DNA from 3 places in the Pantoea trifolii genome. Region 2 is predicted to be linked to each of the others. Evidence: predicted binding sites of a transcription regulator. Region 2 holds the regulator's gene; each other region holds the start of a gene.
The links. The regulator PurR, encoded in region 2, represses purine synthesis genes. The targets are predictions, from matches to a motif close to CANGCAAACGTTTGCNTG.
Positions count from the first base shown of each region.

Region 1: a site for PurR is predicted at 2,068-2,085, ahead of rbsD (D-ribose pyranase). Genes of this name have one in related genera too.
Region 3: a site for PurR is predicted at 992-1,009, ahead of NQH49_RS12035 (NCS2 family permease). Genes of this name have one in related genera too.

Region 1 is NZ_JANIET010000001.1:4,151,978-4,156,550, reverse strand. It holds gene qseC (quorum sensing histidine kinase QseC) at 1-691, opposite strand, end outside; gene qseB (quorum sensing response regulator transcription factor QseB) at 688-1,350, opposite strand; gene NQH49_RS19355 (YgiW/YdeI family stress tolerance OB fold protein) at 1,531-1,926, shown strand; gene rbsD (D-ribose pyranase) at 2,099-2,518, shown strand; gene rbsA (ribose ABC transporter ATP-binding protein RbsA) at 2,526-4,034, shown strand; gene rbsC (ribose ABC transporter permease) at 4,031-4,573, shown strand, end outside.
Region 2 is NZ_JANIET010000001.1:1,861,679-1,866,251, forward strand. It holds gene cfa (cyclopropane fatty acyl phospholipid synthase) at 1-111, opposite strand, end outside; gene punC (purine nucleoside transporter PunC) at 423-1,625, opposite strand; gene punR (DNA-binding transcriptional activator PunR) at 1,736-2,647, shown strand; gene purR (HTH-type transcriptional repressor PurR) at 2,644-3,669, opposite strand; gene cydH (cytochrome bd-I oxidase subunit CydH) at 3,944-4,033, shown strand; gene NQH49_RS08690 (C40 family peptidase) at 4,090-4,573, opposite strand, start outside.
Region 3 is NZ_JANIET010000001.1:2,574,372-2,578,944, reverse strand. It holds gene NQH49_RS12045 (carbohydrate kinase family protein) at 1-158, shown strand, start outside; gene NQH49_RS12040 (response regulator) at 95-841, opposite strand; gene NQH49_RS12035 (NCS2 family permease) at 1,229-2,527, shown strand; gene NQH49_RS12030 (hypothetical protein) at 2,789-3,304, shown strand; gene NQH49_RS12025 (AMP nucleosidase) at 3,356-4,573, opposite strand, start outside.

The DNA of each region.
Region 1 (4,573 bases), 2.3 Mb from region 2:
GCTGTACCAGATGCGCCATGCGACTGAACAAGCCGTTGAGCGCCACCACCAGCGGCTTCACCTCTTTGGGCAAGCGCGTGTCCGGCAATGGCGTAGCATCATCCGGCGCTCGTTGATGCAGCGAAAGCGTGAGGCGCTTCAACGGGCGCAGTTCGAACCACACCAGCGCCAGCAGCAACAGCAGCATAAAAGGCATGGCGATCAACCACGGCAGCAGGCTACTGAGCGCCAGATCGCGCGTCATATCTTCGCGGTATTCCCACTCTTGCCCAACCACCACGCGATAACGCTTATCCGCTGAGGTGAGCCACACCAAGCGCCAGCTCTCTTTATCGCCGCGCAGGCGGCCATCGGTAAAGCCATCACGTTGGTAATCAAACTCTAAATCACGCCCATTTTCGCCGTCATTGAGCAGCGGCTGGCCGTCGGCGCTGAAAATGGCAAACGCCAGCGCATCGTCATCCTGATCGCCACGATGATGACGCAGGATCGACTTGGTGTTAGGCAGTTTTTCGTCCTGCAGCGAGGTGGGATCGAGCGTAATCAGTCGTTTGGCGAACAGCATTTGCTGAGTATCAAACAGCTCGTCTACCGTATCGCGGGTTTGGTGCCAGGCGCTGAGGCTGGCCAAGCCGCCGCACAGCATAATCAGCAGCACAAAGCCGATGGCGAGGCGCAGAAACAAACTCATTCTGCCGCTCCCAGCGTATAACCGACGCCGTGTACGGTGCGAATAAACTGGCTGCCGAGTTTCTTGCGCAGATGATGAATGTGCACCTCCACCGCATTGCTGGAGACATCTTCATCCCAGCTGTAGAGCTTTTCTTCAAGCTGACTGCGCGTCAGTACACGGCCGGGATTGCGCAGAAACAGTTCCAGCAGCGCCAGTTCGCGGCTCTTCAGGCTGACGGCTTCGCCATCGCACAGCACGCTATGGCTGCCGGGCGCCATCACCACTTTGCCGTGTTTGAGTTCTGGCTGCAGTTGGCCGTGACGGCGACGGATCAGCGCCTGCAAGCGTGCCGCCACTTCTGTCAGCGCAAACGGCTTGCACAGGTAATCGTCGGCACCGAGCTGCAATCCCTGAACGCGCTGATCGAGCGCATCGCGCGCGGTGAGGATCAGCACCGGCACATCCTGTCCTTGCTGGCGCCACTGACGCAGGATATCCAGACCATCGCGTTCCGGCAGCGACAGATCCAGCACCACCGCGTCCCAGGGCGCGGCCGCCAACGCCTGAAATCCGGCTTCGCCGGAGACAAACCAATCCACGCTGAATCCGAGTTTGATTAACCCGACTTTCAAACCGTCGCCAATCAGCGTGTCATCTTCTATCAGTAAAATGCGCATCTACTCTCCTTCTGTTAAGCGGAGTTATACGAAGCACAATCGCTCTTGTACAGCGAAAATCCCGGCAAATAGACTATTTTTCATGAATGTTAGCCCGACGGATTCTCTTAAGATCCTGTTAAGAACCTTATGGTGAAATAGCTTCCGTAAACCAACACATTCATGGAAAAGAGGTGACATATGAAAAAGTCTGCAGCCCTGTTAGCTATCATCGCCCTGGCCGCCACGCCGGTTCTTGCCGCTCAGCAAGGTGGCTTTGTTGATCCGAATGCGCCATCCGCGCAGGTGAAGTCTGGTGGCTTCAAAGCCGATAACACCAGCGTTGTCACGGTGAAACAGGCCGAAGAGATGAAGGACGATAGCTGGATCACCGTGCGCGGTACGCTTGAGAAGCAAATCGGTGATGAGGATTATCAGTTCCGTGATGCCACCGGCACCATGAAGGTCGAGATCGATCATAAACGCTGGAACGGTTTGACCATCACGCCGAAGGATCAGGTAGAACTGACCGGCGAACTGGATAAAGATTTCAACTCCATCGAACTGGACGTGAAACAGGTACGTAAACTGCCTTAATCCCTGCATCGGGGCCGCAGCAGCGGCTCCAATATCCCACCAAACTCAAATTCTCTCTGGTACAAGCGAAACGTTTCGATGGCGATCACATTTCCGTGATGCCGCCATTGAGTTGCCGTGCGCATTTTATACACTCCCGATCAGCGAAACGTTTCGCTGTGGAGTGGAAGAAATGAAAAAAGGTCGCTTGTTAAACGCTGAAGTCTCTCATGTGATTGCTCGCCTGGGGCACACCGATACGCTGACGATTGCAGATGCAGGCTTGCCGATTCCGGCTGGTCCACAGCGCATCGATCTGGCGTTAACGCCGGGTACGCCCGAATTTTTACAGGTGGTTGAGGTAGTCACGCAGGAGATGCAAGTCGAAAGCGCCCTGATGGCGGAGGAGATTAAGCAGCACAATCCGCAGCTCCATAGCGCACTGCTCGCCGTGCTCGAAGCCTTGCAACAGCACCAGGGGAATGTCATCACCATTCGTTACACCAGCCATGAACAATTCAAACAACAAACGCAGCGTAGTCAGGCGGTCATTCGCAGCGGAGAGTGTTCTCCGTATGCGAATGTCATCCTGAGCGCCGGCGTGACCTTCTGAGGCCGCTATGCAACCGTTATTGCAACTCAAAGGGATTGAAAAGTCGTTTCCCGGCGTGAAGGCGCTGAATGGCGCATCGCTTGCTGTTTATCCGGGACGCGTGATGGCGCTGGTGGGTGAAAACGGTGCCGGCAAATCTACCATGATGAAAGTGCTGACCGGCATTTACAGCATGGATGCCGGTTCCCTGCAGTGGCTCGGTCAGGATGTGGCGTTCTCTGGCCCGAAAGCGTCGCAGGAAGCGGGCATTGGTATTATCCATCAGGAACTTAACCTGATTCCGCAACTGACCGTCGCCGAGAATATCTTCCTTGGCCGCGAATTTGTTAACCGCTTTGGCCGTATCGAATGGAAAAAGATGTATGCCGAGGCGGATGCGCTATTAAAGCGCCTCAATCTGCGCTTCAACAGCCACAAGCTGGTGGGCGATTTGTCGATTGGCGATCAGCAGATGGTCGAGATCGCTAAAGTGCTCAGCTTCGAGTCGAAAGTCATCATTATGGATGAACCGACCGATGCGCTGACCGATACCGAAACGCTGTCGCTGTTCCGCGTCATCAACGAACTGAAAACGCAGGGCTGCGGCATCGTCTATATCTCGCACCGCATGAAAGAGATCTTCGAGATTTGCGATGACGTCACCGTGTTCCGCGATGGGCAGTTTATTGCCGAGCGCGCGGTGAGCGATCTCAGCGAAGAGAGCCTGATCGAGATGATGGTCGGCCGCAAACTGGAAGATCAATATCCACGTATCGATCAGCAGCCGGGTGAGATCCGCTTAAAAGTTGAAAACCTCAGCGGTCCGGGCGTTGATGACGTCAGCTTTACGCTGCGCAAAGGGGAAATCCTTGGCGTGTCGGGCTTGATGGGCGCGGGACGTACCGAACTGATGAAAGTGCTGTACGGCGCGCTGCCGCGCAGCAAAGGTAAAGTCACGCTGAATGGCCGCGAAATCACCACTCGCTCCCCGCAAGAAGGATTGGCGAACGGCATCGTTTATATCTCCGAAGATCGTAAGCGCGATGGTTTGGTATTGGGCATGTCGGTGAAAGAGAACATGTCGCTAACCGCGCTGCGCTATTTCAGCACCGGCGCAGGCAACCTGCGTCACAGCGATGAGCAGTTGGCGGTGGGCGATTTTATCCGCCTGTTCAACGTCAAAACCCCTTCAATGGAGCAGCCGATTGGCCTGCTGTCCGGCGGTAATCAGCAAAAAGTGGCGATTGCGCGCGGCCTGATGACGCGCCCTGATGTGTTGATTCTTGATGAGCCAACGCGCGGCGTCGATGTCGGGGCAAAGAAAGAAATTTATCAGTTAATTAATCAGTTTAAAGCCGAAGGGCTGAGCATCATTTTGGTGTCGTCGGAAATGCCGGAAGTGCTTGGCATGAGCGACCGCATCGTAGTGATGCATGAAGGCCATCTGAGTGGCGAATTTTCCCGTGAGCAAGCTACCCAGGAATCCCTGATGGCGGCGGCAGTCGGTAAGCAACACAGCGAGGAGTTAGTTGTATGAGCACCCAAACCTTACCCGCCAGCCGCCGTTGGTTCAGCAAAGCCTGGCTGCTGGAGCAGAAATCACTGATTGCATTGATCGTGTTGATCGCCGTGGTTGCCAGCCAGAGCCCGAACTTCTTTACGCTGGCCAACATGTTCAACATTCTGCAGCAGACGTCGGTCAACGCCATTATGGCGGTTGGCATGACGCTGGTGATTCTGACTTCGGGCATTGATCTTTCAGTGGGCTCGCTGCTGGCGCTGACTGGCGCGGTGGCGGCATCGATCGTCGGATTAGAGGTGAATGCGCTGGTGGCCGTTGCGGCTTCGCTGGCGTTGGGGGCGGCGATTGGCGGTATTACCGGCGTGATTGTGGCGCGCGGCAAGGTGCAGGCTTTCATTGCCACGCTGGTGATGATGCTGCTGCTGCGCGGCGTCACCATGGTTTACACCAACGGCAGCCCGATCAATACCGGTTTCAACGATAACGCCGATCTGTTTGGCTGGTTCGGTATCGGTCGTCCGCTGGGCATCCCTACGCCGGTGTGGCTGATGGTC
Region 2 (4,573 bases):
CCAGGGACGAGTGCCATTAACTGCAATATCAGCCCGCTCTAGCAGTTCATTGACGATCCGATACCAATGGTTTTCTTCAAGGCTCACTTCTTCTATAACAGATGAACTCATAGCTTCTCCATCACCTTCCGATCTGAACCTGAGAAAAAGAATAGCCAATTTCCCAAGACCTGTGAGAGAACTCACGGAAAATCCGTGCGCCAGAAATCCGACGTTGTACGACGTAGTACAGAGGTATGAATTTGAGCAGAAAAGTGGGTCGCCGCACCGGATAATGTGCAGACGCCATCCCGCGACAGGGTCGCTAAAGGTATTACATTTATATTATTGATTTAATACAGAATTACTGACCCACAGAGTATATGCTCACGTGGGTCAATATTCAACGGGTTATCGTTAGTTTGCTAACGAAAAGCGCTGGCTTAGAGATTATCTTCGCAGGGACGGGAAGTGTGGGCAATATCACTTTGTGCGTTTACCGTTCGCTGGCAGACAAAGCCCACCCACGCCAGTACCACAGTAGCGACCATCACTAACGTGGTGTTGAACAGCGCCTGTTCAAGGCCGGCGGAGACCAGCAGGCTGGCTACAAAGCACAATCCTAACTGGAATAAGTTCTGTAATCCTGCGGCTTTACCGGTGGCGTGCGGGAAGTGCGCTAATGCTCTGGCAACCACAATTGGATAGATCGCGCCATTGGCCAGCGCCATGCCGCAGAAAGGCATCAACAGCACAAACAGCGGCGCTGATGGCATCAGGGCGATGACAAACAAACTCAGGATGCTCAGGCTATACAGCACCAGCAACCACGGCAGCAGTTGCGCGCCCTGATAGCGATTTAACAGCGTGCGGCAGCCAAAGCCACCAATCAGAAACGCAATGGTCTGCGGAATATAGCTCAGGCCAATATCACCCGGCGTCAGGCCAGCAGCGGCGAGAATGAAAGGTGAGCCTGTCAGCCAGGCGAAAAAGCTCGCCGAACAGGCCGAGTAGATCAAGACGTTACCGCTGTAAACGCGAGTACCCAGCAAGGTCAACCAGCCGGGTTGTTTACCTGACGCCACTTTCTCGCGCTTAGGCGAGGTTAACTGCAGCGTACCCATCAGTAGCACCACGGCAACCAGCGTTAGTGTGATAAAGATGCTGCGCCAGTGGAAGTGGCCGATAAGCCAGGCGCCGAGCAGCGGTGCCAGCGCCGGAGACAGCGCAACCAGCGGCATAATCGTGGCAAACACTTTATTGGCTTTGGCTTTTGGATAGTGATCCACCACCAGCGCCTGCCAGCTTACGGCAGCCGCACAGACACCAATTGCCTGCACAAAACGCAGTGCCAGCATCAGGCGCACATCGGTCACCCAAAGCATCCCCAGACAACCAAGGGCGAAGATGGCTAACCCCGCTAGCAAAATCGGTTTACGCCCGTAACGATCCGACAGCGGCCCCCAAAAAACCTGGGCACAGGCGAAACCGCCGAGAAACAGACTCAGGCTGGCGCTGATGGTGCCAGGTGCGCTAGCGAAATCACGCTGCATATCGCCAAAGGCGGGTAAATACATATCCGTGGCAAGAAAGCCGAGCATGCTGAGCACGGCGAGATAAGGCATAAATGCTTTAGACGACAACATGTTGATTCTCTTTTGGGCAGGTTGAACGCCGGGGAGTGTAAAAGGATGCAACGCGCTTTGTGAAACGCTAATATTTGCATAGTGCTGTTAAATTTTTTGAAGGCAAAATTATGTGGTCAGAATATGCGCTTGAAGTGGTAGATGCGGTGGCGCGCACCGGCAGTTTTAGTGCGGCCGCGCAGGAGCTGCATCGCGTGCCTTCTGCCGTCAGCTATACCGTGCGACAGCTGGAAAGCTGGCTGGCGGTGCCGCTGTTTGAGCGCCAGCACCGCGAAGTGGTGATGACACCGGCGGGCGAGCATTTTGTACGCGAAGGGCGATCTGTTATCAAAAAAATGCTGGCAACCCGTCGACAGTGTCAGCAACTGGCGAATGGCTGGCGTGGGGAGCTAAGTATCGCGGTTGACTGCATTGTTAAACCGCAGCGCACGCGGCAGTTAGTGAAGGATTTCTATCGCCATTTTCCCGATATGGAGCTGATTATCAGCTACGAAGTGTTCAACGGCGTATGGGATGCGTTGGCTGATGGCCGGGTTGATGTGGCGATTGGCGCGACCCAGGCGATCCCGGTGGGTGGACGTTTTGCCTTTCAGGATATGGGCGCGCTGAACTGGCGCTGTGTGGTGAGTCCCGACCATCCGCTGGTCAACAGCACGGAACTGGATGATGAAACCTTGCGGGCGTGGCCATCGCTGGTGCTGGAAGATACCTCGCGTGCGTTGCCGCGCCGTATGACGTGGACGCTGGATAATCAGCGGCGGTTGGTAGTGCCAGAGTGGGAAACCGGGATGGATTGTTTGCTGGCAGGATTGTGCGTCGGAATGGTGCCGGGCCATTTGGCGCGTCCACTGCTGGACAGCCATAAACTGGTTGAACTGGCGCTGCCGCAGGCTTTTCCGGACAGCCCGTGCTGCGTTAGCTGGTCAGAACAGCGCGCGTCACCGGCGCTGGCGTGGTTACTGGCTTATCTCGGGGATGCCGAAACGCTGAACCACGAATGGCTCAGCGAAGTGTCGGCTTAGCGGCGATAGTCGCGGAACGGACCGTACGCCACCGAACGGCGTTCAATTAGCGTTGGCTGGACTTCGATTGTTTGCGGATCTTCGCGCTTGCTGGTGATGCGATCCAGCAGCATTTCCAGCGCTTTTTCACCCAGTTCGGCTTTCGGCTGGTGCACGGTGGTCAGCGCTGGGGTGAAATAGCGCGCGTTGCGCACGTTATCGTAGCCAATGACTGAGATATCCTGCGGTACGCGCAAGCCCATCTCATCAGCGGCGCAAATCGCGCCCATCGCCATGATATCGCCACCGCAGAACACCGCGGTTGGACGCTGTTTCTGATTTAAAATCTGCTGCATCGCCTGATAGCCCGATTCAGGTTCAAAGTCGCCCTGAACCACCCATTCCGGACGCACCGTAATGCCCGCTTCGCTCATCGCCTGCAGGAAGCCAGCGTGACGTCCGCCGCCGGTGTTGCGCTCCATCTGGCCTGGAATGGCACCGATATCGCGATGGCCGCGTTCGATCAGATAACGCCCGGCGAGATAACCGCCCTGAAACGCATTGTCCTGCACGGTATCGGTGAAATCACCGCGTGACGCGCCCCAATCCATCACCACCATGGGGATATTGCGGTTCTCTTCCAGCATCTGCAGCAAATCGTCTGGATATTCCGAACACATCACCAGCAATCCATCGACGCGCTTTTGCGCCATCATCGACAGGTAAGCGCGCTGCTTTTGCAGATCGTTGTGCGCATTGCCGAGAATCAGCGTATAGCCGCGTTCGAAACACCGGTTCTCCACCGCTTCGATAATTTCAGCGAAGTAGGGCGCTTCGCTGGAGGTCGCCAGCAGACCCAAGGTTTTGGTGTGATTAACTTTGAGACTACGCGCCACGGCACTGGGCGAGTAGTGTAATTCTTTGATCGCTTCCCATACGGCGTTACGCGTCTCTTCCGCAACGAAACGCGTTTTGTTGATGACATGCGAAACCGTGGTGGTTGAGACACCCGCGCGTTTTGCGACATCTTTAATTGTTGCCATGAAAATGGTACTCCTGGGCTTATCGCAACTTACTGATAAGTATATTGTTAAACGTTTGCGTCTGCTAATGCTTTTACAGCCCAAAAAAGCGGGCAAAACGGTGTGTTTTAGCAGGCGAAATCACTTCATCACGCTGTTGATACAGGATGCGCAAAATCTGTTGCGCAACGAAAGGCGGCGATTCTAGCAAGCTGATGCGTATAAAACGAGATTTTTGCCCATTGCTGTGCGAAAATCGCTTTAACCCTAATAATTGTGTGACTAAGGAGTTGTGATGAATACCGACCTGAAACTGGCGCTAATGACCACTGTTGGCGCACTGTTGATGATTATCGCCTTCAGCTTTACCGCGATCATGCATTAACAAAAAAGCCGGAGCTGAGAACAGCATCCGGCTTTTTTATGATTGTTGCGCAACAACTAGCGAATAGTTTTTGGCGTCATCATGCGACGCGCGCCCACATAGTGTTTCTGCCAGTAATCCTCACCCAATGCGCTGATCTGAATATCTTTGCCGGTACGCGGCGACTGAATGAATTTCCCGTTGCCGAGATACACGCCCACATGATCGGCAGTGCCGCGATTATTGATGCGGAAGAACACCAAATCGCCTTTCTCGAGCATTTCACGTTTAATCGGTGCCGCATCGCGCAGGTGATACATCTCATTAGCGGTGCGTGGCAGTTTGAATTTCACCAGATCTTTATAGGCGTACCACACTAAGCCGCTGCAGTCGAAACCGGTATGTGGCGAAGCACCGCCCCATTGATAGGGTTTGCCGAGTTGGCCCATCAATTTGGTCATCGCCGTTTCACGCGCCTTTTGATAACGCTGGCGGTGCGCCTTACTCATTTTGATGCCGGTCAGCGCTAACGCTTCATCATCGACGGCGATCTCAGGTGTT
Region 3 (4,573 bases), 710 kb from region 2:
TGAAGCTGGCGCACACCTGCGCCTGTTTTAATCTGCATGCCGCCAACGCGCTGGACGGTACGCGGCCATTAGCCGAGATGCAGCGCTGGATGGATCAGGCGATTTGCGTTTCACGCGCCGAAGAGGCAGGACGCATCACATCGGCGGAGAAAACATAGCCGAGACCGCGAATGGTGCGGATCAGGCTCGGTTGATGCGGGTTGCTTTCGATCTTGCGTCGTAGCCGCATAATCAGCACATCAATGGTGCGATCAAACACCTCGAGGCTTTCGCTGTGCGTCAGTTCGAGCAGTTGATCGCGGGTTAATACTTTGCGCGCATGCGCCACCAGCGCACGCAGTAGCGTGTATTCACCTTGCGTCAGCGGCACGCTTTCGCGCTGTGGATTGAACAGCTGACAGCGCGCATCGTCCAGCCGCCAGCCGTTAAATTGCCAGCCTTCATCCGGCAACGCTTCCGGCTGCGCCAGTCGTCCGCAGCGACGCAGTGCAGCGCGCGCTCGTGCCACCACCACGCGTGGGTTGAAAGGCTTGGCGATGTAATCATCCGCGCCCATCTCCAGTCCCACCACCATATCCGCTTCCGAGCCCATGCCGGTCAACATGATCACCAGCAGATCGGGACGCTGCCGCTGCATTTGCTGTAGCACCAGCAAGCCGTTGGTGTCTGGCAGCATCATATCCAGCATCACCAGCGAAATTTCCGGATGTAGCGCCAGCAGAGCCAGCGCATCTTTACCCTGATGGCAGCAATAAACGGTAAACACATGTTCATTCAACACATCGTGCAGCAATTCGCACACTGCACGATCATCATCGACCACCAAAATCGCGGGCTTCATGGATGCGCCTCTTTTGTTACGAAAGGGTTAAATGCAGTGTAACCCGATGTTTTTTAGCTGCAGATTCAAGCAACAGAAACGTGAGCGCCATCGCCTGGCAGAGTGCGGAAGCGTGCAGTGCCGCACTCTTTTTGCCAAACAATCGCAACGAGGGAAAACGATTGCGCGGCGCTGGTGCAATGCACCATAATCGCGCCTCATTCTGGTTCGGAATTATCCTAAGCGAAGCATTATTCGGAAACGTAATCGATTGCGTAGGGTGATGGCATAGCTATTGCTATGAGGACAGGGGAAGGTTAAACGCCTTGCGTCCAATACAACAATAAGTCTGTAAACCACATTGGCAAGGAGCGCGCGCATTCGTGCCGACTCCGCTCATGAGAGATGATGATGTTAGAAAAACTCTTCAAATTAAAAGCGCACAACACAACGGTTCGCACAGAAATCATTGCGGGTATCACTACCTTCCTGGCAATGGCTTACATCCTGTTTGTTAACCCGAGCATTCTCGGTGCAACCGGCATGGATAAAGGTGCGGTCTTCGTGGCGACCTGTCTGGCTGCGGCGATTGGCTGTGTGTTAATGGGCTTGATCGCTAACTATCCGATTGCACTCGCACCGGGCATGGGCCTCAACGCCTTCTTTACCTATACCGTGGTTCTGCATATGGGTTACACGTGGCAAGTCGCGCTGGGCGCGGTGTTCTTGTCGGCGGTGATCTTCTTTGCCATGTCGCTTTTCAAAATTCGTGAGTGGATTATTAACAGCATTCCGCTGCCACTGCGTGCCGGTATTGGTGCCGGTATCGGCCTGTTCCTGGCGATCATCGCGCTGGAAGGCGCGGGCATCGTGGTGGATAACCCAGCTACGCTGGTTGGCCTGGGCGACCTGACCAAACCGGGCCCGCTGCTGGCGCTGCTCGGCTTCTTCATCATTGTGGTGCTGGAAGCGCGTCGCGTTACCGGCGCGGTGCTGATCGGTATTTTGGTGGTGACCTTTATTTCCATGGGCATTGGCCTGACGCCGTTTGGCGGCGTGTTCTCAGCTCCGCCCTCTATCGCGCCAACCTTTATGCAGCTGGATATCGCGGGTGCGTTTAACGTTGGCCTGGTCAGCGTGATCTTCGCCTTCCTGTTCGTGGACGTGTTCGATAACACCGGCACCTTGCTAGGTGTGACCAAGCGTGCTGGACTGGCGGATGAGCAGGGCAACGTGCCGAAAATGGGTCGTGCGTTGATCGCAGATAGCGCCGCCGCGCTGTTTGGCTCGCTGCTCGGTACGTCAACCACCACCAGCTATGTGGAATCTGCTGCGGGCGTCAGCGCCGGTGGCCGTACCGGTTTGACAGCAATTGTGGTGGCGATTCTGTTCCTGCTGAGCCTGTTCTTCTCGCCGCTGGCGGGCAGCGTACCGGTTTATGCCACTGCGCCAGCGCTGCTGTTTGTTGCGGTGCTGATGGCATCTGGTCTGGCTGATATTGACTGGAAAGACATCACCACCGCCGCGCCGGTTACCGTGACAGCGCTGACCATGCCGCTGACCTACTCAATCGCCAACGGTATTGCCTTCGGATTCATCACCTGGACAGTGGTGAAACTGCTGAGCGGTCGCACCAAAGAGGTCAACCCGGCGCTGATCATTCTGTCGATTCTGTTTGTCATCAAACTGGGCTGGCTGAGCGCGTAAATCTTGCTTAACGGAAGCCCGCTCGGGCTTCCGTGTCTGCTGTTGCATCCCTTCGTTTATTTTCTGCGTGTCACCTCGCAATCCTTTTTGATACTCACTTTCCTTCAATCTCAAAACGGCCCAGGCTGTGCGTGTTGTGTAAACCTGCCCGCAAAAAATGTGCTGCGAATGGCGGGATCGTGGAATGTTAACGCTGCGCAAATCTGTTTCACTAACGGTGTGGTGGAAAGGTTGAGCAACGCGATGGAAGAGGACTCGGTAATGGATTACCCCATTAGCAATACAACTCGTGTGTTCCCACCGCTTATTTTTGACGTTGGAAACAAAGGAGATCATCAAATGGAACAATTAACCAAACGGGTTGAACAGCTGGAAAAAACCACACAGCAGATTCAGACAGATGTTGCGGTGCTTACGGCGCGTTCAGAGCATTTTGCCACCAAAGCGGATATCGAAAAGGTCAGAGCCGAGCAGGGCGTCATGCGGGTAGAGATTATGGTCGAGCTGGGGGCGCTGGAACAACGTATCGATAAGAAGTTTGAGCGGATGGAAGAAAAGTTCGACCAAAAATTCGACAAAATTGATAAAAAGTTTGAAAAGATAGACGAGAAGTTCGAGAGGATTGATGAGAAGTTCGAAAGAGTTGACCAACGATTCAATCAGTTGGAGGATAAAATAGCTGCCTTCAATAACAGCATAACCTGGAAAATCATGATACCGACCGGCCTTCTGGTGTTGGCGTGGTTTGTGCAGAATATCGTTTTGAAAACGTCATAACGCGTTTTACTGCAATGTTCCGGCCCTTTAAGGGCCGGAACGCCATCATCATTACCTGAACGGTGGCTCGTTAAAGGTTCTCAGCTTCCTTGAATGTAGCTTATCCCCTTCAGCTCGCAGCAGTTCCACCGCGCAGATGCCAATCTGCAGGTGCTCTGAGATTGCGCCTTCGTAGAAACGGTTTGCCTGGCCCGGTAGCTTGATCTCGCCGTGCAGCGGTTTATCCGATACGCACAGCAAGGTGCCGTAGGGCACGCGGAAGCGGTAACCCTGCGCGGCGATGGTGGCGCTTTCCATATCAACCGCAACGGCGCGGCTCAGGTTGAAGCGCAGCGCTGAAGCGGAGTAGCGCAGCTCCCAGTTACGGTCATCGGTGGTGACCACGGTGCCGGTGCGCAGGCGCTGTTTAACTTCTTCACCGGGCATGCCGCTCACCGCTTTGGTGGCGTCATACAAGGCGCGCTGCACTTCGGCGATGCTTGGGATTGGGATATCTGGCGGCAGTACGCTATCCAGTACGTGGTCGTCGCGCAGGTAGGCATGCGCCAGTACATAGTCGCCGATGGTCTGGCTTTCGCGCAGACCGCCGCAGTGGCCAATCATCAGCCAGGCGTGCGGACGAATCACCGCCAGATGGTCGCAGATGGTTTTGGCATTGGACGGGCCAACGCCGATGTTCACCAGCGTAATGCCGCGACGATTCGGTGATGTCAGGTGCCAGGCGGGCATTTGGTGCTTCTTCCACGCCAGATCGGACATCATCGCCGTGGGGTCTTGAGTATCGGCAGTGATCACCACTTCACCGGCGCAGGCCAGGCTGTCGTAAGGCGTGTTGGGATCCTGTACTTGCTCAATTGCCCAGCGCACGAACTCATCAACGTAGCGCGTGTAGTTGGTGAACAGCACAAACGGCTGAAAGTGCTCTACGCCGGTGCCGGTGTAGTGGCGCAGGCGAGCCAGTGAGAAATCGGTGCGCAGCGCGTCAAAGTGCGACAGCGGGAAAATCGCATTGGCGTGGAACAAGCCGTCGGCGGTTTCATCACCGATCTGCGACAGTTCGGTGGTCGGGAAATGGCGTGCGATGCTGGCGCTCATTGAGCGGTCCAGTGACAAGCCATCAATCACATAAGGATAAGGAATTTCCTGCTGGGATGGCGCGACCTCAATCAGCACGTCGTACTCTTTCTCCAGCATCTGCAGCTGCTCGCTGAGATAATGACGCAGTAGCGCCGGGCGCGTGATGGTGGTGCTGTAGCTGCCGGTATGGGT